Regions from separate parts of the Lyngbya sp. CCY1209 genome, predicted to be linked through region 1. Evidence: riboswitches for the same ligand, from Rfam matches in the RefSeq annotation. Region 1 holds a riboswitch; the other holds the start of a gene.
The links. Region 1 has a riboswitch for cobalamin ahead of AC0QHF_RS03155 (energy-coupling factor ABC transporter permease). Riboswitches for the same ligand answer to the same signal wherever they lie in the genome.
Positions count from the first base shown of each region.

Region 2: it holds a riboswitch for cobalamin, as region 1 does, so the genes downstream of both, AC0QHF_RS17825 (hypothetical protein) here and AC0QHF_RS03155 (energy-coupling factor ABC transporter permease) in region 1, are expected to answer to the same signal.

Region 1 is NZ_JAYFER010000187.1:14,409-25,923, forward strand. It holds gene AC0QHF_RS03135 (bifunctional diguanylate cyclase/phosphodiesterase) at 1-3,395, shown strand, start outside; gene AC0QHF_RS03140 (energy-coupling factor ABC transporter ATP-binding protein) at 3,563-4,417, opposite strand; gene cbiQ (cobalt ECF transporter T component CbiQ) at 4,401-5,204, opposite strand; gene AC0QHF_RS03150 (energy-coupling factor ABC transporter substrate-binding protein) at 5,214-5,510, opposite strand; gene AC0QHF_RS03155 (energy-coupling factor ABC transporter permease) at 5,521-6,276, opposite strand; cobalamin riboswitch at 6,300-6,460, opposite strand; gene AC0QHF_RS03160 (hypothetical protein) at 6,490-6,645, opposite strand; gene aat (leucyl/phenylalanyl-tRNA--protein transferase) at 6,689-7,267, opposite strand; gene AC0QHF_RS03170 (hypothetical protein) at 7,334-7,813, shown strand; gene AC0QHF_RS03175 (hypothetical protein) at 7,864-8,193, shown strand; gene rpsN (30S ribosomal protein S14) at 8,330-8,632, opposite strand; gene nth (endonuclease III) at 8,673-9,326, opposite strand; gene rseP (RIP metalloprotease RseP) at 9,489-10,589, opposite strand; gene gcvT (glycine cleavage system aminomethyltransferase GcvT) at 10,911-11,515, shown strand, end outside.
Region 2 is NZ_JAYFER010000538.1:6,750-18,264, forward strand. It holds gene AC0QHF_RS17795 (plasmid replication protein, CyRepA1 family) at 1-1,329, shown strand, start outside; gene AC0QHF_RS17800 (hypothetical protein) at 1,473-1,667, shown strand; gene AC0QHF_RS17805 (hypothetical protein) at 1,790-2,026, shown strand; gene AC0QHF_RS17810 (DUF1636 domain-containing protein) at 2,023-2,403, opposite strand; gene AC0QHF_RS17815 (hypothetical protein) at 2,418-2,891, opposite strand; gene metE (5-methyltetrahydropteroyltriglutamate--homocysteine S-methyltransferase) at 2,976-5,243, opposite strand; gene AC0QHF_RS17825 (hypothetical protein) at 5,270-6,268, opposite strand; cobalamin riboswitch at 6,725-6,869, opposite strand; gene AC0QHF_RS17830 ((2Fe-2S) ferredoxin domain-containing protein) at 6,961-7,914, opposite strand; gene AC0QHF_RS17835 (hypothetical protein) at 7,959-8,183, shown strand; gene ribD (bifunctional diaminohydroxyphosphoribosylaminopyrimidine deaminase/5-amino-6-(5-phosphoribosylamino)uracil reductase RibD) at 8,224-9,363, shown strand; gene AC0QHF_RS17845 (hypothetical protein) at 9,360-9,926, shown strand; gene AC0QHF_RS17850 (sulfite exporter TauE/SafE family protein) at 10,366-11,178, opposite strand; gene AC0QHF_RS17855 (acetamidase/formamidase family protein) at 11,175-11,515, opposite strand, start outside.

The DNA of each region.
Region 1 (11,515 bases):
TCGCCGTCAGGATTTCCGATCGCGTCGATAAAGCCATCGAAGCGGGGGAGTCCATCGCCAATCGCGACAGTTATCAAAAATTGTTTCCGATGCTCAACTCGGCCGAAAATGTTTCGGCTCAAACCTTGGAAACGATCGAAAATAAATTCCGAGATTTGCTCGATGAGTCCGTCGTCGGAATGGCCTATGTTACAAACGGCGGTACTCCCATTTTAAATGTGGGAGTCCCCATCTCCCCAGAATTTCTGGGCCAACCCAAGGTCAACACGCCTTCGGGTTGGGTCGCCGGTCCCCTCGAAATTGACAATACCCTTCACCTGCTCGTTGGAACTCCCGTCGGAAAAAATAGCGCCCACCTCCTCTTATTTCGGTTGTCGAACATTCAGGATCTCGTCGAAAATCAAATCCGCTTTTCCCCGTCCAACAGCATACTTTTGGCGATCGAAGAAAATCGTCAAGTCCGGCCTTTATCAATTTGGAGCGATCGCCAAACCGACGAAATGGCACGACTGCTCGAAGATCCCGCCATCCCCACGGCCCTCCAAAAGGGAAAGCGCACCGAACCGATCGCCCTCTGGTGCCGCACCTGCGACGATTTTATCGCCTACAGCCCCATCCAAAATATCAATTGGGGGTTGATTGTCGCCGAAAATAAACGGCAACTCTACGGCCCCGTTTACCAACAGATTTCCCTTCTCGGGGGGGGAATGCTGCTCCTGATTTTGCTGGGGACGGGGTGCTTGATATCGGTGCTGCGTCCCCTAGCTAATCGGATGCAGCGGGAAATGTTGGAGCGTCAAAAAGCCGAAGTTGCCCTCCAAAAAGAAAAAGACTTCACCCAAACCCTATTCGACGCCAACCCGGCTTTCTTTATCGTCCTGGATGTCGAAGGTCAGGTGAAGTTAATGAATCCCGTCATGCTCAATACGTTGGGTTACACCCAGGAAGAAGTCGAGGGGATGAATTACACCGCCACTTTCGTCCCCAAAAAAGGGGACAGCTCGTCGTGGATATTCGAGTTGATGGTCAACCGCCGCCTCCCCATCCGCACCGAGGAACACATGGTCGCCCGGGACGGCCGGGAAATTATCGTCGAATGGCACGGTCGAGCGGTTTTTAATGAAGAAACGGGCGAATATGAATATTTCGTGGGGGCCGGTTTGGACGTCACCGACCGCAAGCGGGCCGAGGAAGAATTGCGCCTCCTCCAACAAATTACCCGCGCCGTCAGCATCGCCCCCAACTTCGACGCAGCTTTGCAAGTGGCACTGCATTCGCTGTGTGAAACCACGGGTTGGGAATTCGGGGAAGCCTGGATTCCCAACCCGGAAAAAACCCATCTCGAATACAGTTCAGTGAGCTACGAGTCCCAGGCAAATGCGATCGCATTTCGCCAACGCAGCCGGGAATTTCTCCTCAAGTTCAACGAAGGTTTGCCGGGGCGGGTCTGGGCTTCCCGACAGCCGGAATGGACTCGGGATATTTCCCGGGAATCCCCGGGGAAATTTCCCCGCCGTCAACTCGCCAAAGAGTTCGGGTTCAAAGCCGGATTTGGCGTCCCCATTTTGGCGGACGGGCAAGTGCTGGCCATCTTGGTTTTTTTCCTGTCGGCTCCCCGGGAAAAAGAGCAGCGCCTGGTGGAACTGGTGTCTTCGGTCGCCACGCAGTTGGGTTCCGTTTTTCAACGCAAGCAGGCGGAGGCGAAATATCGCGATATTTTCGAGAATGCGTTGGAGGGAATTTTTCAACTCGATTTGCGGGGGCAATTTATCAGCGCCAATCCCGCTTTGGCGAAAATTTTTGGCTACGAATCGGAAGCGGAATTGATGGCGCGGGGAGCCCAAATTAAATATCTCGACGCCAAAACCAACCGACAATTCATCCACCTCTTGCAAACTCGGGGATCGGTTTCTAATTTTGAAGCTCAGGTTTATCGGCGGGATGGGAGTTCCATCTGGATTTTACAAAATGTCCGGGCGATTTGCAGCGATCGCGACCGGCGGGTACTCTACTACGAAGGGTCAATTATCGAGATGACCCATTTAAAACAAACCGAGGAGAAATTGCGCCACAGCGCCTCCCATGATTCCCTGACCAATTTGTGGAATCGCTCCTTTTTCTTGGAGCGATTGGAGCGTTCGCTCGAACGGTGCCAAAGGGGCGAAAATTACGGGTTCGCCATCTTATTTTTAGATCTAGACGGCTTCAAATTTATCAACGACAGCCTCGGACACGGCATCGGCGACCGCCTCCTGATCGAGATCGGACGGCGGTTGAAAACCTGCATTCGCCCCCAAGATATCCTCGCCCGACTGGGGGGAGATGAGTTCACCGTCCTGCTCGAAAATATCGTCGATCTGACCGAGGCGAACGCCACGGCAGAGCGGATTCAAAAGGCTTTGAGAAGGCCGTTTCTCCTTCAGGAACATCAGGTTTTTACCGGGGCGAGTATCGGCATCGTGCAGGGGACTCCGGACTATGGAAGTTCGCCGGAAGTGTTGCGGGACGCGGACACGGCGATGTATCGCGCCAAACAGCAGGGAAAGGGGTGCTCCGTGGTGTTCGACGCCACCATGCGAACCGATGCCCTCCGGCGTTTGTACCTGCAAACTCAGTTGCGGTTTGCTTTGGAACGGCAAGAATTTCAACTGCATTATCAGCCAATTGTCGAATTGTCGAACGGAAAAATTGCCGGGTTTGAAGCCCTGTTGCGGTGGCAGCATCCGGAAGAGGGATTGATCTCCCCCGCCGAGTTCATTCCTGTGGCGGAAGAGGCGGGATTGATTGTCGAAATTGGCGAATGGGTATTGCGAAAGGCTTGTTATCAGTTGAGCGAGTGGAAGGAACGCTTTTCGATTTATTCTTCGTTGATGATGAGTGTCAATCTTTCCTCGCAGCAATTTACGGCCGATCTGAGCCGCCGCATCGGCCAAATTTTGACCGAAACGGGGGTGGGGGGTTCGGATTTGAAGTTGGAAATTACCGAAACTGCGATCATGGCCGATCCTCAACTGGCGATCGCCACCTTGACTCAACTCAAACACCAGCAAATTAAAATCTGTATCGACGACTTCGGGACCGGTTATTGTTCCCTGGGCTACCTGCACCAATTCCCGGTGGATATCCTCAAAATCGACCGCTCTTTTGTGAGCAAAATTCCCGGCGCGGAAGATAAGCTGGAGATTGTCCGGGTGATCGTCGCCCTCGCCCAGAGCCTGCGGATGGATGCGATCGCGGAGGGGATCGAAACGGCCGAACAACTGCACCAACTCCAACAATTTAACTGCAAATACGGACAGGGTTATTTCTTCTTCCGCCCCCTCAACTGTGAAGCGGTCGAAGCGTTATTGAGTCGCCAAGAAACCGAACTTCAACCCCCCATGTCGCTACAGTAAATTCTATCAGATCCGGTTATTTACCGGACCAACTGCGATCGGGTGTAGGGAGGGGTTAAGGGAAAGGGGGAAAGGGAGGGTGAAAGGAAATTTCCCCGATCGCTGCGGCCACAGATGTTGTGTGGTTAATTTTCAGGATTTGATCTGATCGCAAAAAGCCGAAAATATTAACCTTCTCCATGCCAACTTCGGCGGCGGATGTGATGCCGAATCCCTCGCAACTGTTCGGGAGAAAGGGCGATCGCCTCATCTTCCATCAACCCATTCATCACGTCAAAAACCAGCGGAACCCCCAAACCCAAATCTCGCAATTTCTGTATTTGGTTAAAAACCGTTTCCGGGGTTCCCTCCAACGCCACCCGTCCGCCGTCGATGACAAATACCCAATCCGCCCAGGCTTCCACAAAATCCAAATTGTGGGTCGCCAAAACGACAGTCGTCCCCATCTCTTGAATGCGATTTAAAAGGGTGTGAAAATTGCGAACTTGATAGGGATCGAGGTAGGCAGTTGGTTCGTCCAGAAATAACAATTGCGGTTGTAAAACCATCACGTCGGCGATGGAAACCCGCTTTTTCTGCCCCAAACTCAGATAGTTGATCGGCGCATCGGCTAAACTCATTAAGTCGAAATCCCGCAAAGTTTGCCCGACTCTGCGGGCGATTTCCGACTCGGACAAACCCAGATTGCAGAGTCCGTAGGAAATATCTTCTTCTACGGTCGTCGCCACCAACTGTTGTTCGGGATTTTGGAAGACCAAACCCACCTGTTGGCGCAATTGATTGAGGGAGGTGCGATCGTACTTCAGCGGCTTTCCCCGCCAGCGAATCACCCCTTTTTGGGGCCGATACAACCCGTTCGCAAGCCGAAAAAAGGTGGTTTTTCCGCAGCCGTTGCGACCGATCGCGGCGTGGCGTCGGTGCGACTGAATATCCAGGGTAAAATCCTGAAGGGTCGGGCGCTGATTGCAGGGATAAGTATAGGAAACGCCGTCGAATTCCAATAGGTTATATTCTGGCGACATAAGACCACCCGATACTCACGAACAGCAGCCAACAACCGAATACCGCCTCGGCTGTATATCGGGGGTTCGGTTTGTCCCGGCGAATCGACCAAACCTGCAACTCTCCCCCATATCCCCGCGAGGTCAATCCGAGGGCAATTTGACGGTAATTTTCGAGGGTTTGGTGCAGCAGTTGACCGGCGACAATGCCGGCGCTGCGAAGTCCGGTTTTCCAGTTCCCGTAACCCACCCGCACCTGTTGAGCGATCAGCAGTTGGTTGGCAGTTTCGGTCAACAGGAAAATAAACCGATACATCAGCGTCAGCAGTTCCGCGATCGCACCAGGACAGCCAATTTTTCTCAAAATTCGGATCATTTCCGCGAAGGGAGTCGTCAGCAAAATAAAATACATACAGGAGGTCAACGCCACGGAACGGGTCAGCAGAAAACCGGCTTGTTGGATACCTTGCCGACTACAATAGAGGAAGACATTTCCCAAACTGATTCCCCAGATTACATCGGCTCGGATGGATTCGATATGGGCGACCCAAACTGTCCCCAAAACTAAAGCGGGAAGGCTGGCGAACCAAAACGCCAGGGGAATGGCCTGCAATTTCAGGTAAATGGAAGCCGGAATTTGAGCGTAACCGACGATCCAGATGGCCATCCAGATTGTTATTAAAATTTGCAGGACGGGTGGAGCCGCGAAACCGAAGCAAAATAGCGTCGCCGCAAATAGCAATTTGTGTTCGGGGGGTAAATAACGCAGCCGATTGCTGTAGGCTAGGGAATCAATTTGATGGTGCATTTAAACGGGTCAGTTTTTTCTTTCTTTGCGCCCTTTATACAGGCCGATGACATATCCGACAATTCCGGCGCCGATCGCGGCTTGGGATACAAATAGCAGGCTTTCGACTTCGCCGCTGGGAAGTTCTAGGACGGGTTCAAACCAGGGTTGATAGTCGGGTCGAATTTCCGCGATCGCCTGCTCCGCTTCCCCGTCGGCACCGCCGTATTCTCCCCGCACGAAAATTAAAGGTAAAACCGCCAGGACGATGACAGCCAGAATCATGAGTCCGTTGCCATTTTTGGATGATTTTTCTGAAGGTTGCATCGTTTTTTCCCTAGTTATTGACGTTCAAAAGTTTCAAGGTTTGTAGTTCTTCGGTGGCGTAAGATTGCAGCCAATTCCAAACCAATACTGTCAACAATCCTTCGCTGACGGAGAGGGGCAGTTGGGTGAGGGCAAAAATTCCGGCAAACTTGAGGAAGGAAGCGAGGATGCCGCCGGAAGCGGCGGGAAAGGCGATGGCTAACTGAACTGATGTCACCAGATAAGTTGCCAAACTTCCCAGGGTTGCCGCCGAGAAAATGCCCAATTTCTGCCGTCCGAATTTCAGGGATAATCCATAGATGGCGAAAGCCACCCAGGGGCCGACTACCGCCATCGAAAAGGCGTTGGCACCGAGGGTTGTCAAGCCGCCGTGGGCGAGTAATACGGCTTGAAATAATAGCACCAAACTGCCCAAAACGGTCATCACCCAAGGGCCGAATAAAACCGTCCCCAAACCCGTCCCGGTGGGGTGGGAACAACTGCCGGTGACGGAGGGAATTTTGAGGGCGGAAAGGACGAAACTGAAGGCTCCGGCGAGGGCAATTAAGAGTTTGAGTTCGGGGTGTTCTCGGGTGATTTGGGTGAGCGATCGCAATCCGATCGCGAAAAATGGCAACGCCAACACCCACCAAAAAACCGCCCAGGGAAGGGGCAAAAATCCTTCCATGATGTGCATCGCCTGGGCGGGGGCGGCGGCGCCGATAATGATATAAAAGCTCAACCCTGCCATCGCGGCAAGGTGCAATTTTCGATTCATTTTTCTCATCCGTACCTCGCAGATGTTATGAGTGATGGATCGCGCGATCGGCGGGCATCCTGACTCACAGATTTTGGTTACAATTCTTTACAAAATCTGCTCACAGTTGCGGGACAGCGCCGGATTTTCACCGAACTTTCCCCGTTACCTCCAGGGGCTGTTCCCCCCTGAAACCGACAGTTTTGGTATTGTACCACAGAATCGAACCCAGTCATCATCCAATTAAGTGGGGATGTCAATTTTCTTTTTGAAAATTTCAACTTTCGACGGCTCGTCCCGGCGATTTTTTGCCAAAATTGCGTCGGGTTCCGACCCGAAAACGTCAACTCGGGTCGAGGGTTTGGAATGGTCAACTAAAATATAAATTTCGACCTGCATTTGAGAGTTGCCTCCGCAATGACAATCAAGACCGACCCCAATCTTATTGCAAATAACAGTCTCTTTCCAGGGCTTTTGCGAGTAATTTATTATACTTTTTTTGGGTGACGATATAAGCGCCGAACCGCTCCAGGTGGGGGTTGTTCATTTGGGCATCGAAGAGGATAAAATTCCGCGATCGCAGCCGTTCGACCAACTTCACCATCGCCACTTTCGAGCCTTCCGGAATGTTGAAAAACATCGATTCCCCGATGAATGCCCCGCCGATGACGAGACCCAAAATCCCCCCCGCGAGGCGATCGCCCTGCCAGGTTTCAAAACTGTGGGCCCATCCCGCCTCATTCAACAACCGATAAATGCTCTTCAATTCCGAAGAAATCCAGGTGCTTTCCCGATTGGCGCAGCCCTCCAAAACCCCGTTAAAATCCCGATTGACCGCCACTTCAAAGCGATTTTGATTCAGGGCTCGCCGCAGCGATCGCGGGTAACGGAAGCGATCGTCGAGGGGAATGAGCGCCCGCTCGCGACTCGTATACCACCCCAAAGAATCTTCCCCGTCGTTCGCCATCAAGAAATAGCCCCGGGCGTACCCTTCAATAATTTCCGAGAGGTCATATTGCATATTTTTCTAATTCTGATATGATGAAATAAGGTTGAATATAGAACCGTATTTTTTGTTTCAAATATTATGCTAAAGCAGGATTCTTATCCCGTACTTGAGAACACCTTGGGCAAACTCCTCAATAAAACCGAAAAAGATTGGGGGTATTTACAAATTCACAAGGTGGAGAACACTTACGCCGTCCGGCTGTCGGGAACCACCGATACAATTTTGCGCTTTCTGAGCAACGAAAATACCCGCTCCTACCGCCTGTTTTGGTATCGGCGGCCCCATCCCTCCGTCTCGATCCAAAGTCGGACTACCAAAAATCAAGTTCTCGATCCGAAAACCAAATCCTACAAGACCAAGAAGTACAAAACCTACCAGGTTTCCTGCAAAGCGGAAGCCAATCCCCTCGAATCTTCCATCAACCGGATCTTCGCCGAACTGGTTCGGGTGCAACTGGTGGAACTGATCCAAGCTAGAATAGACGAACTGAACCGGACGAATCAAATCGAGACGGAGGACACCTTGGAGTCCCCGGTCGTCACCGTGGTTCAACAGTGACCGTTGTTGTCAACGTCAGTTCCAGCCGTTCTTGCAAATCTAAAGAGCCTATGCCTGAACCGCTCAAACCCATCACCCTGCCCCCGGTCGAAAACCCCCGCCAGGAAGGAGAGTGGCTGCAAACAGCCCTGCACGACTGGCTCGATCGCGAATTTATTCCCGAGGCCGTCAACGCGGAAATTGCCGAACGGGCCTCCCAAATCTTCGTCCGCCAGCGGATGGAGGGCGAGAACGATCTGGGTTGCCTCGTGATCGCGATCGTCACGGAGATGGAAGCGTTCGACTTTTCCAAAAGCTTTTTCGGCGAGTTCGCCATCGCCAACGCCGTCAGCGACCTACTCCTCGACAGCCTAGGGTACGAACGCTGCTGCGGCCATTAAAGACAACGGAGCAGAGGGGGCAGAGGAGGCAGAGGAGGCAGAGGGGGGGTTATTTCTTCCTCCGCATCCCGGAGCCTGATTCATCAAAAGTTCAGACTTTTGACTTTTGACTTTTGACTTTTGACTTACAAAACCCCTACCAACTGGACTTGACCACTCCCGGCAACAGTCCCTTGTGGGCCATTTCCCGAATTTGGTTGCGACAGAGTCCGAAATCCCGGTAGTATCCCCGAGGCCGTCCCGTCACCCAGCATCTATTCCGCACCCGAGTCCGGGAGCTGTTGCGGGGCAATTGCTGGATCTGGCGGTGAATCGCCATTTTTTGAGCCTGAGAGGTGGCCGTCCGAAACTGCTCTTTGAGTTCAGCCCGCTTGTCCGAATATTTTTCGACGAGCTGTTTGCGCTTCTTGTCGCGCTCGATCATGCTTTTTTTAGCCATGTCGAAGTGTTAATGCCTCCAAATTTTGAGAGTTTTCCCGTCAGCACTTCCCGGCCGACGGACATAAATCAGACAATTCACAATCATAACACGCCGGCTTTCGGGCCGTACAGATCGCACGGCCGTGGTAGATCAGGCGGATCGACCAATTTTCCCAGTCCGCCTGGGGCAGAAGTTGCATCAAATCCCGCTCGATGCGGATCGGATTTTCCTGTTCCGTCAACCCCAGGCGTCGGCTGAGGCGCCGGACGTGGGTATCCACCGTCACCCCCATGTTGATGCCGTAGGCGTTGGCGAGCACCACATTCGCCGTTTTGCGGGCGACTCCCGGCAACTCCAGCAATTCCTCCATCCGCTTCGGGACTTCCCCGCCGAACTTTTCCACAATCAGGCGAGACGCTTCTTTAATATTGCGGGCCTTGTTGCGATAAAATCCGGTGGACCGCACCAGGGTTTGCACCTCTTCCAAGTCCGCCGTCGCCAGGGAAAAGGCATCGGGGAAGCGGCGAAATAAGGCCGGGGTGACTTGATTGACCCGCTCATCGGTGCACTGGGCCGAGAGCATGGTGGCGACCAACAATTGCAGGGGGGTTTGATAGGCCAACGTACATCCCGCGTCGGGGTAGAGGCGTTTGAGGCGGACCAGAAGTTCCAGGGCCCGCTTGCGATCGCCGATTTTTTTGCGATTCGTCATGGAAAGTTATAAGAGGCAATAGGCAATAGGTGACAGGCAATAGGTGACAGGCAATAGGTGAGAGGCAACGGGAAAGGGGGAATGAGTCAATCTAAAGTTGGGGAGTCGGGGCATTGGGCCTGTCGGTTCGCCAATCCCCTCCCCCCAGTACGGAAGGGCGACCTACTGGAAGAGCGATCGCACCCAGGTGAGATCGGTCAGGTTGGCGGTATCCCGGATGATCAGGAAAATCCCCAATCCCAACAGCAACATCAACCCCGTCTGCATGACGCTTTCTTGGACGCGGCTGGGGAGGGGTTTTCCGCGCAGGGCTTCGATGAGGAGAAACGCCAACTGGCCGCCGTCGAGGGCCGGCAGGGGCAGGATGTTGATGATCGCCAGGTTGATGCTGATCAGGGCGGCGAATTGAAATAAACTGGCGGCGTCCGAACGGGCGATGTCCGCACCGATCGCGACGATGCCCACCGGGCCGGAGAGTTGCCCCGCCGTTTCCCCGAAGTTGTTGATCAGTTGGGAAAATCCTTGCAACGTCAGATCGGTGATGCGCTGGAACTCCGCCGCACCTTTGACAAAGGCGTCGATCGGCCCGTCGGCGCGGTAGCGGACGATTTCGCCGTTGGGGCTCAGTTGCACGCCGATGCGGCCTTTCCCATCTTCTCCGGGTTGCGGGGTGACGGTGACGGGGAGGGTGCGATCGTCCCGTTGAATGGTCATGGGCAGGGGCTGGTTCGGGTGGTTTTGAATCACCTCGATCAGGCGGGTGATGGAGTCCTTAGAGGCGCCGAGTTCCTCCCCGTCCACGGCGACGATCAGATCGTCGGCCCGAATGCCGGCTTGAGCCGCCGCCGAACTGACTTCGCTGGCGACGGCGGGGACCCGCACGCCGGGATCGTAGTTAAATTCCGGGATGCCCACGAGTCCGACCTGGGCGACGAGCAGGAAGTAGGCGAAAATCAAATTGGCGATCACGCCCGCACTGATCACGATCGCGCGATCAAGAATGGGGCGGTTGCTCAACAGGTCCGGGTCGTCCGGCGGGATGGTGCTGTCCGGGTCTTCATCCGGGAACCCCACGAAACCCCCGAGGGGAAAGCCTCTGAGGGCATATTCGGTTTCCGAACCCTGATATTTCCACAAAATCGGCCCGAAGCCGATGGAGAAGCGATTGACGTGAATGTGCTGGAGGCGCGCCGCCATGAAATGGCCGAGTTCATGGACGACAATCAAAATTCCGAGAACCGCGATCGCAGCCAATATTGACATGAATAATTCCGAGTTCAGTAATTAACCAATTCTATTATTCTGACATCTTCCCCAACCCGAAGCCACGGCAAGTCCGGAAATCCGCCCTCAGCCCTCAGCCAGAAAGCTGATCGGGCGACCGCCGGGGCGATCGGGACGGCGACCGATTCTCCAACCCAGACGGTGAAAGGTTTTTCTCCCCGTTGCCTCTTGCCTATTGCCTCTTACCTGCTACACATCCGATTTTTGGACGAACTGACTCAAACCCTGAGTTTCCCGTAAGATAGAAAACATCATCCGCACAAGTTGAAGCTCAAACCGCCCAAACCGTCGTATTTGGCTATGAAACCACCCCTCGCCCGCACCCCCCTCTACGATCTGTCCGTCGAACTCAACGCCCGCATGGTGCCCTTTTCCGGTTGGGAAATGGCGGTGCAGTACACCGGGATCACCCCTGAACACGAAGCCGTGCGATCGCATCTGGGAATGTTCGACATTTCCCACATGGGCAAATTCGCCCTCAAAGGCCAGCAATTAGTCGCCGCCCTCCAACCCCTGGTCCCGTCCGACCTCAGTCGCCTGGAACCGGGTCAAGCCCAGTACACGGTGCTGCTCAATGCCAGTGGCGGCATTTTAGACGACTTCATTTTTTACTATCAAGGCATCGACCGGGCGACCGGAAATCAGCGGGGAATGGCGATCGTCAACGCCGCCACCAAATCCAGAGATAAAGCTTGGATTGTCGCCCATTTAGAAGGAACCGGCGTCGATCTGGACGATTTATCCCGGACGAAAGCGCTGATCGCCGTCCAGGGTCCGGAAGCGGAAGCCGTCCTGCAACCCCTGGTGGAAGCGGACCTGTCGGCGGTGGGGAATTTCGGACACGCGGAAACCACCGTATTGGGAAAACCCGCCTTTATCGCACGGACGGGATACACCGGAGAGGA
Region 2 (11,515 bases), on a different contig from region 1:
TCGGAATCTTTGGCCGACTCCACCCATCCCGCCCGGGGTTGCATGGATCGCCCAGAGGAGGTTTTGGGAGATTACGATATCGTTTTGGCTTCCCCTTGCATCGAAACGGGGGTCAGTATCGATTTGCGGGGACATTTTACCTCAGTTTGGGGCATCGCCCAGGGCATCCAGGCGGAAAACTCCGTCCGTCAGGCCTTGGGGCGGGTGCGGGAGAATCTGCCCCGTTATCTGTGGGTGGCTTCCCACGGGTTTAATCAGGTGGGGAATGGGGCGCTGTCCGTCGCCTCCCTGTTGACTTGTGGAAATCGCCTGACGCGGTTGAATGTGCGTTTGTTGCAGCAGTCGGATTTCGAGGGTTTGGACGATTTGGAAGTGGGGTTTCAGGCCGAGTCCCTGCTGTGTTGGGGGAAAATGGCGGTGCGGTTCAATGCGGGGATGATCCGCTACCGGGAGTCGGTGTTGGCGGGATTGGCTGCGGAGGGCCACCGATTGGCGGCGGTGTCTCCCACCGGGGAGGAAGGGGACTTGCAGGGGGCGGCGAAACCGAGTTTGGGGGAACTGATTGCGGCGGTGCGCGATCGCAACTATCGGAAGGACTGTTGGGCGATCGCATTGGCCCGGGAGATCGGCGATCGCGAATACCAGCTTTTGCAAAAACAGATGCTGAAAACCCCGGGTGAACGGCGGGAATTGCGAAAATTTGAGCTACAGTTGCGTTACGGCGTTTCGGTGACGGCGGATCTGGTGATGAAAGACGATCGCGGCTGGTACGACCAGTTGCGACTGCACTATTTTCTCACGGTCGGGCGCCCGTTTTTGGCGGGTCGGGATGCCGCGATCGCCCGCCAGTTGTTGGATCGGGGCGGGGGGGGTCTGTTTAGCCCGGATTTTAACCGATCGCAGTTGGGGGCGATCGTGGGAACGATGGAGTTATTGGGGATTCCGGTTTTGTTGCGGGATGAACGTCGGGAGTTGAAAAATATTGATCCCGATCTACAGAAGATGGCGACGATGGCATTGAGCGATCGCGCCGGGATCAAGTCGATTACGGGGATCGGGTTGGCGGCGCGATCGACGCCGATTATGGTTTTGCGGCGATTTCTGGATCAAATTGGCTATGGGTTGAAGTGCGATCGCTTGGAAAGTTACCGGAAAAAGCGATATCGCGTTTACCATCTCGTTACCCCCGATGACGGCCGGGAGGGGGTATTCCAACAGTGGTTGCAGTGGGAAGGGCAGTGTCCGGGGCGACGAACGGCGGACGGGGAAGCGGCGGCGAGTTCTGCGGCGGCGGAGTCCGAATACACCCAGCTCCGGTTGTCAGTGTAGGGGAGATCCGGAAGTCGCGGCGAGGATGAACGAAAAACACGCTTGGCTGGCCCTCCCCGCCGCCCCCCCCCTCGCGCCCCCCCGAACGCCACGGGGACTGGTACATTTGGAAAATCGAAAATATCTGGCTCGTCGCCCGCCCCTTGGGCGATCGCGTCGAATTGCAAACCCCCGTTTCCGACAAATACGAAGATTACCAAGCCCTGGTCGCCCACGGCGTCAAAACCGCCTGGATTACCGATGTTGCCCAACTCGAAGACTATCCCACCCTGGCGAAGTTGAAAAAGGGACTGGACCGGACGAAAATTGATGATCGGGGCTGGAATACCGATTTGTAAGGGGGGAGTAAGGGGGGAGCCATTGTGGCAACGCGAGAAATTTGTACGGGGACTTTGAATTAGAAAGTGTACCTCATTGACTTGAAAATTACTGTATTAATTGTTAATTGTTAATTATTGGGATGAACGTACCGAACCCCTCCGAACCCCCAGACCGCGATCGCCGGATGATGCGACACTCTCTGGACCTAGCCCGCCGCGGCCTGGGCAAAACCGCCCCCAATCCCCTGGTGGCCGGACGGGGCGAGGAGGTGATTGCCCCGGCTACCGCCCTTCGTGCGATCGGCTTTGCCGATGCCCTTCGCGCCATCGCGCACCGATCGCACCATACTGTTCTCGTCGAACTCACGTTCATTTAATTCCTCGGCAATGGAGGGAGAATAAACGCCGTGGCTTGACGAATGCTGGAAGCGCGTTCGACCTGGGGGACTTTTCCATCCGGACGGGCAACATATTGCTGACAAAACTCCGACAATTCCGCCGCCGAGTCGGTGGGGGAAAGGTTGCTGAATATGAATGTCAGCTTACCCGGTGCCGCCAGGGTTGTATTGCAGGAACGGCCGCAAGCCGCCATGCACCGCACGGGTTGCAGGTGAATGGCATCGGACAAGTTTTTTGCCTCCAATTCCCCTTCCAGGCGATCGATTAAATGCTGTCCGCCGGACAAACCGTCCCGGCTGTTTTCAGTCTCAGAAAATCGGCAGAGGGAACAGACAAATAAAGTGGCTTTTTCCATGATTGTATCACTCCTTAGCAGATCAGGTCAATTTGAAAAATTTTCATCTGGGAGAGGTCGGCATCTGAGATATAAAATTCCTCCCAGCACTTGCAGACCATCTCGTAGCCTTTTGGGGGCGCGATCGGCAGATTTCGCAGGTAGAGAAACGTCACCATCTGCCCGGATTCTAACAGCAAAATCGCGTCGGTTTCGGGATTGTAAACATCGATCGCCTGCAAAATGTGAGAATTGATGTGGTGGTGCTGGAGGATCGCCGTGTCGGGGACGACCAGCCAAGCATTCAAAAAAGGTGCCATGCGCGATCGCGGCACATAATTCGCCCGAAACGTTTCCCCCGTCATTCCCAAACGGGGATGGTTGAGGCTGCACACTACGGCTCCCTGCTCTCCAGCTAGATAGCCGACCCAGGCGTTATAACCGATGATCAAAAGATTGGTTTCCACGAAGGCTTGTCGCCAGTTTTCTCGGAATTCAGATATTGTCATTTTAATTTCTTTTCGATCTGCTTTCGAGTCTCGACGGGTGGGGCAGTTCCCACGGGAATCCTGCCCCAGTTGCGGACGATGAAATTAGGAATCTTGAGACGGTGAATCCGTCTCAGATGACAATTCTTGGCGGAGAATTCGGGTCGCTTCCACCATATTTTTCAAAGCCGGAATCACTTCTTCCCAGTGGCGAGTTTTCAACCCGCAATCGGGATTCACCCAAATTTGCTCCGTGGGGAGGTTGGCGATGCCAGATTTCAACTGTTGCACCACCTGCTCAGTCGGGGGAACTATGGGAGAATGAACGTCGTAAACTCCGTTGCCAATTTGATGGGAATAGCCCGCTTCCGTCACCTCTTTTAACGTGCGGTTATTGCTGCGACTATTTTCGATGGAAATCACGTCCGCATCCAGATTCTCGATGTCGCGGATAATGTCGCCAAATTCGCTATAGCACATATGGGTGTGAACCTGGGTTTGGGGTCGGGCGATCGCCGTTGACAGGCGAAAAGCATCCACCGCCCAGGTCAGATACTCGCTCCAGCGTTCCGTCTTCAGGGGCAATCCTTCCCGCAGGGCGGGTTCGTCCACCTGGACGATCTGGGCCCCCGCAGCTTCCAAATCGGCCACTTCTTCCCGCAACGCCAGGGCGATCTGAAACGCCTGATCCCGCCGGGAAATATCGGCGCGGGGGAAGGACCAGTTGATGATTGTCACCGGCCCGGTGAGCATCCCCTTCATCGGCTTTTCAGTCAGGGATTGGGCGACTTTGTATTCCCGCACGGTCATCGGGTGGGGGCGCGAGACATCCCCGTAAATGATGGGGGGACGCACGCAGCGGCTGCCGTAACTTTGCACCCAGCCATGCACGGTGAAGGCGAACCCTTCGAGTTGCTGCCCGAAATATTCCACCATGTCGGTGCGCTCGAATTCCCCGTGTACCAGGACATCCAGCCCGATCGCCTCCTGGATTTTGATGCACTCGGCGATCTGGGCGTCGATCGCGGCCCGGTACTCGGTTTCGCTCAACTCGCCCCGCTTGTACTTCACCCGCAGTTGTCGCACCTCCTGGGTTTGGGGAAATGAGCCGATGGTGGTGGTGGGCAGGGGGGGCAGTTGCACCTGTTTGGACAGTCGCAGGGAATAGGAGGGCGATCGCTGAAAATCAGATTCTGTCAGGCTATTCAATTGTTCCCACACACCAGAATTGATGGGGTTGAATTCCTCGAAAATCGCCCACAGTTTTTGAGAATCGTTCAAGTGACGGTGGCGGGCGTCGTCCTCGGCAAGAGAACGGGCCAAAAGTGCCACTTCATCCAGCTTTTGTTCGGCAAAGCTGAGGACATTTCGCAGGGGTTCGGGCAGTTCCTTTTCCAGAGCTGCATCGTAGGGGACAAATTGCAGGGATGCCGAGGGGTGCAAGCTGAAATTCGACGTGACACTTTGAATGGTTTCCAAGGTGGAAAGGGTCGTTTCCAACCGCAATTTCCAAATGTTGCGGGCATCGACAATTCCCACCCCCAGGCGTTTGTCTGCCGGGAAACCGTGCTGTTTGAGCCAATCCAAATTCCGCCCCCTGGTGAAGTCGAGGCTGATGGCAGAAACCGGCAGTTGCGTCACCCAGGAATAGGTGGTTCCCAAGTCGTCGAAATAAGTGACCAAGTGAATGGGCAATCCCACGGCAGCGAAGGCGGCGTAGGTGGAGGCGGTGGCGGTTTTGAAGGTTTCCGCATCTCCGAACACCAGGGCGGGTTCGTGGATTTGAACTTCGGAAACCCCCGCGTTTTTCAGTTCTTCGAGTAAGGTGACATAGCGATCGCGCAGTTGGCCGACGGCATCATCGAAGCCGAGATCCACGCGACTCAAACGCAGCAGGGTCAGCGGCCCCAACACGATCGGCACGGCGCGATCGCCGAGTACGGTTTGGGCGCGTTCCACGGTCGCTAAAAAGTCGCTGAAGTCTTGGGTGTGCAGGGTTCCGTCCAGTTCCGGGACGAGGTAGTGATAGTTGGTGTCGAACCACTTGGTCATCTCCAGGGCCGGAATCCCGTCTTTGCCCCGGGCCATCGCAAAGTAGCGATCGATGCCGGATAAGTGGCGGAAGCGATCGGGAATGATGCCCAGCCGCACGCTCCAATCTAACACCAGGTCGTAGAGGCTGCCGTCGCCGATGCCGATGCGATCGATTCCGGCTTCCAACTGGGTTTTCCAGTTCGAGGTTTCCACTTCCCGCAGGATTTGCAGCAGGGTTTCCTCGTCGGATTTTCCGCCCCAAAAGGCTTCCAGGGCTTTTTTAACTTCCCGTTTTTTTCCGATCCGGGGATAGCCCAAGGTTTCTGTTTGAATCGTCACGGTCAATTTCTCCTAATTTAATAACGTCAAAGTTGGCAATAAAAAACTGGGTGGAATTTCCACCTTCTGGAACCGGGTTCAAAGTCACTCTCAAATCGGGCAAAGTTTACCCCGTCGCTGGAAACGTCCACATAGGCGAGTTCGCCGAAGATGCCGCCCCGGTTATTGAAGCCATTTTCAAACACGGCAAAATCGGCTCCGGCACCATTGCGAATTCCCGAATCGAAGGAAAAGGTAATTTCACCCGGAGGTATTCCGGCATCGATTCGATCGCTGTCAAGATCGCCGAGGGAGACGATGTTGACCGACTCGCCTGTAACCGGCCCCAGGGCGTTTTCTGGGGTTTGCCATCGGGCTTCGACACCGGGGGCGGGCTGATAATTTTCCACTCCGGTTGCCCAGCCGACAAAAATCGGGTTGAGGGTATTGTTGGGGGTGACTTTTCCCGCCCCGTCGGAGCCCGTAAATCCGGGGATAGCCGAATCAATTTTTCCGGGATCTTCGGTCGATCCGGAATAGATTTCCAGCGGTTCGATCGCGGTGGTGAAATTGCTGAAGGATAAATCGTCGGCGTCGATACCGGGCAAAATTGCCAGAAAATGGCCGGTGAGCAAATCACTGATAATGGTGCTGTCGGCCAATTCTTCCCGGCCTTGACTGACGAATAGTTCTCCGAAGTTCAGACCGGGTTCCAGGGTGATGACATCTTCACCGGGGGTAAAGTCGGCGATGGTGTCGGCATCGGATTCCGAACGCCCTCCCGTCGTCACGGTGGCACTCCGGCGTCCGATGACAAATCGGTCTTGCCCCGCACCGCCCGTTAAGGTATCACTGCCCAAGTCTCCATAGAGAACGTCATTGCCGAAGTCGCCGGAAATGATGTCATTTCCACTGCCTCCGTGCAGAATATCATTGCCTCCAAGGCCTGCGATCGAGTCGTTACCCTGATTTCCTTTGATAGTGTCCGATTCCTGGGAACCGACAAGCGTATCGTTTGCCGCCGTCCCGATGATGAGATTGCTCATGTTTGGTCTTTGTTGATCTGAATTTTTTTTCAGCACGAAATCACCCCACGAGCCGATCAATATGACTCGTCAGGAAGTCACCCGTATTGTGACCGCAGCAAATGTCAGACTGGCATCACACCAACCCGCATTTTTGGCGATTAATTAAAAGTGCGATACTCGCCCCATCAACCTATCTACAGCCCTGTGAAAGCATTGGAAAAATATCTAGCCCCCAAACCCCCAATTCTGGGGGCTCTGAGCCGACAAATTTCACGAATCATTTCACACTGCTATAGGCTATCGCTACACTGTCACGGATCGCACCCGAGTTTTGTCTTTCAATTCTCAGGCTCAAAGTCTCCCCCGTCGGGTTCGTAGAAAATTGGCGCGGGAGTTTCGTCGAGGACTCGCCCCTTAGATTTGGATTTTGAACAGACTGAATGGACCATCATCCGTACCTCGCAGATGTTGCAGAACATGGACTTTCCATCGGCGGGCATCCTGACTTGGAGGTGCGAAACCTCCTTCACAGTTGCGGGACAGCGGCAGATTCTCACTGCACTTTCCCCGTTTCCTCTGGCGGCTGATCCCCGCCAGAACCGATAGTTCTGCCTAGCATACCACAAAAATGCGCGATCGGTCAGTTTGAAAAATAGGGAGTAGAATCTTCGATCGCCCCTCCGTCCCTGTACCCTACTCGCGGCGCCATATCAACCTTGGGCATCGACAGGCGGATAGAGATGGCGGGTGACTTTTTTACCGCCGATCAGGTGTTCTCGGACAATTTCCCCGGCCACTTCTGGGGTGACGCGGGTGTACCAAGTGCGATCGCCGGAGTAGAATACTACCGGGCCGAGTTTGCACACTTCCAAACAACCGGCACTCATTACTGTCACATCGGCTTCGGTTTCTTCCACTGCTTTTTGAAGGGCATCATAAATCGGTTGCCATCGGCGAGAAGGATAGCAGCGACTCGACCGACACACGGAAATATAAGGACGTTTAAGAGGGTTGCGATCGTAGGGGATGGGGCGATCGCCCAACACATAAATCTGGCGTAATTCTTCGTACAAACTCAGCTTTTTAGACAGGGTGGCGGTGTAGGTGCGCCAGAGACAGAAATTGTACCCGATCGCGATCGCTCCACCCCAAATAATTGGCTTCACGAACAGCCGCAAAACGAGCGTCGGCTCCATAAAATGCCCATCGCTGATGAAAAAATAGGCGAATAAAATCAGTCCTTGATAGAGGAGAAACCCCCCCACCAGGGCGATCGCGCTCCACAGCCCATGTCCGACCCAGGTGGACTGGCTGAAGGGGGGTCGCCAACTCGCCAACAGTACCACCAATAGCGTTCCGACACCCATCAGCGCCCCCCAGGTGAAGGCAACACCCGTGAGGGGATACCCGCGCCATCCGAAGCCGATCGCCTGGTTGATCAACCAAATTGCCCCGGCAACTGCGATCGCCCTCTGGCGGGTCAACATCACCCCGCTCATGGCCGCAAACGCCACCAGGGGGACGTGGGGATAGATGGCGTTACTGGCCGCACCGACGGCTAACAGGGAAAAGGGGATCGGGCGACCGTCGGCGAGCGATCGCCAGGCTCGGACAAAGCTCTGGGTCTGGATGTGCACCTTTTGATAGATCCTCACTCGTTGCATCTCGATCTTACAGCAGTGTCGCGATCGGCCCGAATCGCCCTATATTGGCGGATGAAACCCATCCCGTCCCAGCCCGCACCGCCCCCCAGAATTCAAGTAACGGGGAACGGCGCAGCCTCGCCGACTGGCCGGTTCTGGAGAGTCCCTATATCAATTTGGCGGTCTACGATGGCATCCTGAAGGTGAACAATCCCCTCGTCGGCGCTTGGCAGTTGCAAACCACCCTGCGGGGGCCCCACTGGACCGTCTCGAACCCCGTCGCCCGATAATTAATAATTAATAATTAACAATTAATAATTAATTATTAAGATGACCCAAACGAATCTTCCCGATTTCCCAGACCGCGATCGCCGGATGATGCGGCACTCTCTGGACCTGGCCCGCCGCGGCCTGGGCAAAACCGCCCCCAATCCCCTGGTGGGCTGTGTCATTGTCGATGAAGATGAAATCGTCGGCGAGGGATTTCACCCCGGCGCCGGACAACCCCACGCCGAAGTCTTCGCCCTCCGGGAGGCCGGAGAACGGGCCCGGGGCGCGACGGTTTACGTCAACCTGGAACCCTGCAACCATTACGGGCGCACCCCCCCCTGTACGGAGGCTCTGATCGAGGCGGGAGTCGCCAAGGTGGTGGCGGGGATGGTCGATCCCAATCCCCTGGTGGCCGGACGCGGCATCGAACGGCTGCGGGGGGCGGGTATCGAGGTGGTGGCGGGGGTGGAAGAGGAGGACTGCCGACAACTCAACGAGGCTTTCATCCACCGGATTCTGCACCGCGAGCCCTTCGGCATCCTCAAATACGCCATGACCTTGGATGGTAAAATCGCGACCGATACGGGACACAGCGCTTGGGTGACGGGGCCGGACGCCCGCCGGGAAGTGCACCGCCTGCGGGTCGCCTGCGATGCGGTGGTGGTGGGGGGAAATACGGTGCGGCGGGATAATCCTCATTTAACTACCCACGGCCAGGGGGAACCGAATCCCCTGCGGGCGGTGATGAGTCGGACTTTGGATTTGCCGTGGGAGGCGCGGCTGTGGGACACTTCGGAAGCCCCCACGGTGGTGTTTGCCGAGGCGGGACGCCGTCCGGATTTTCGGGCGCACCTGGAGAAACAGGGGGTAGAGGTGGTGGAGTTTTCGCCGCTCACCCCCGCCCAAGTTATGGCATATTTCTATGAGCGTCAATTTTTGTCGGTCTTGTGGGAATGCGGGGGGCGGTTGGCCGCCGAAGCGATCGCCCGGGGCGCGGTTCACAAAATTTGGGCGTTTATTGCCCCTAAAATTATTGGTGGACGGACGGCACCTTCCCCCGTCGGGGATTTGGGCCTGACCCGGATGACTGAGGCCCTAGCCTTGGAACGGGTGACGCTGCGATCGCTCGGCCCGGATTACCTGATCGAGGGCTATTTGGGCGATCGCGGCGGCTCGAACATCGACCTTGAGATGCCATGAACGAGGTTATTATTTACAGCTTGATGGTCAGCAGCCTGGGCTTGGAAGCCGTTCTGGCGGGAAGCTGGATCTGCGCCACACAAGCCGAAGCGGAACGAGAACAGGAAGAGGAGGAGGACATTTTGACCCGCTACGATTCGGAAAATCCCCAGACGAAGACCGCGCGATCGTCTCAACCCAACGGCCATTCCCCCAGTAACCCGGAGTGGGAATATAAAATTGTCCGCGCCCAGCGGGACTTATTTCGCAACCCGAAGATTTTCGAGCAACTGTGCAAAGAAGAGGCGATCGCGGGTTGGGTGATGGTGGAAAAACTCGACGATCGCCGGGTGCGGTTCCGCCGCCCGACGGACTCTCAATTGCCCTCGGAAACCCCTCCCCCCATCGACCCCTACCGCTGTTCTTACGGCTCCGGTTTCGACCCCACCGCTTGGCTGGCGGGGTTCGCGTTTTTGGTGGCGATCGTCCTCCCGGCCTATTTGGGATACGCTTTGGTTTCGAGTACCCTCAACCGCATCCCCCAGGATGTGCCGCGGCTTCCCCCAATGGAAGAGAGGGAGTAGGGAATAGGGAGTAGGGAGTCGGGAAATTTTTTGATTCCCTATTTTCTTTTCTTACTCTGAAATAGGGGGTTGATAATAGCTGAGATTTGAGTGATTTTAAGTCCACAGATTACGCAGATTACGCAGATTTTAGTTGATTTTATTCACCGATTATACAGATAACACAGATTTGGGTTCGTTGTGGGGTGCGTTCCCCGTGATCTATTATTGCTTAAATTAATGGGTAATATAGCAACGATCGCTGGCGTGGTAACACGCCGGGAATGATCAATCTCTCGACTCCCTACTCCCTTTTATAGTAACCCACCATTTCCTTTTTACAGTTAATCTCTCTGTGTCCTCTGTGCCTCTGTGGTTAATTTAAAAGAACAAGAATAAAATCGGCTACAACATCAGGCATTTTCAACGATCGCTCCTCCTCACCGGCAAGATGCCCGTGCTACATGGTTCCCCACGCCCTCCAGAACACATAAACTGATAGCAACGCCAGCAAGGTTCGGAATGCCAAACTGACGACGCGATCGGGTAGTTTGGGTAAAAATCGGGTGCTGATTTGGGCGCCCACCAAACCTCCCAAACCCAGGAGAATTCCGGGAATCCAGAGGACGTTTCCCCGCAAAGCGTGCCCGAAACAGGCGGAAATGGCGGTAATGACAATCACGCCGAGGCTGGTTTGGATCGCGACTTTTATCGTTTCTCCCAATAGTAAAATTTGCAGGGGCACCATGATCACGCCGCCGCCGACGCCGAACAATCCGGCGAGGAGTCCGGCGAGACTGCCGGTTACAATGCGGGCGAAAGTTGGGTTCATCGAATTGGTTTCGGGGGCGATATCCTCGTTTTGTTCTTCCCGGAGTCGCCGTTTGGCGGTGACTTGTTTGCGGACTTGTACCAAATAGATATTTAGCAGCAGCAAACATCCGAAAGCGACCAATAGCCAAAAGGCGGGTAATAAGTCGGCGAAATAGGCGCCGATTTGGGCGGTGATGAGGGCGGGAAATCCGATGCCGAGAACCCGATCCGGGCTGAGGACGCCCATCCGCCAGTTTTGGACGCTGCCGGAAATGGCGGTGATGACGATCGATAAAGTGCTGGTGGCGACGGATTGGATGGGGGTGTTGCCGAGGGTTAAAAGCAGGGGCACGAGGACGGTTCCCCCGCCAATTCCCAAAAATCCGGCGAGGATTCCCGCGAAGAGTCCGGCGCCGGCGAGGATGAGGAGTTGGAGGGGGGAAAATAAGTCGAAATTCATCGGTTGGGGAGGAGTTGAAATGTGTCGGGAAGCATGGATTTGGCGATCGCACCGTGGACGCCTTTTTGGGGGCTATTGACGACCTGGGTGATGCGGAAATCGACCGCTAAAGAACAGAGGACGTAGGCATCTTCTGGGGTGATATTGAGCGATCGCTCCAAAAGGGCGATCGTCCCGTTCAAAGCGGACTCGAAGGCTTCGTCCAGCGTCTCGCCGAAACCCATCGTGATGATATCAGTTGACGTTTCTGCTAGGGGTGCGTCCAGGGTCCAATTTTTGTGCAAAATCAGTTGGATTGTCCCGTTCATGGAGGTTTCGATCGCCGTCGTGTTCACCT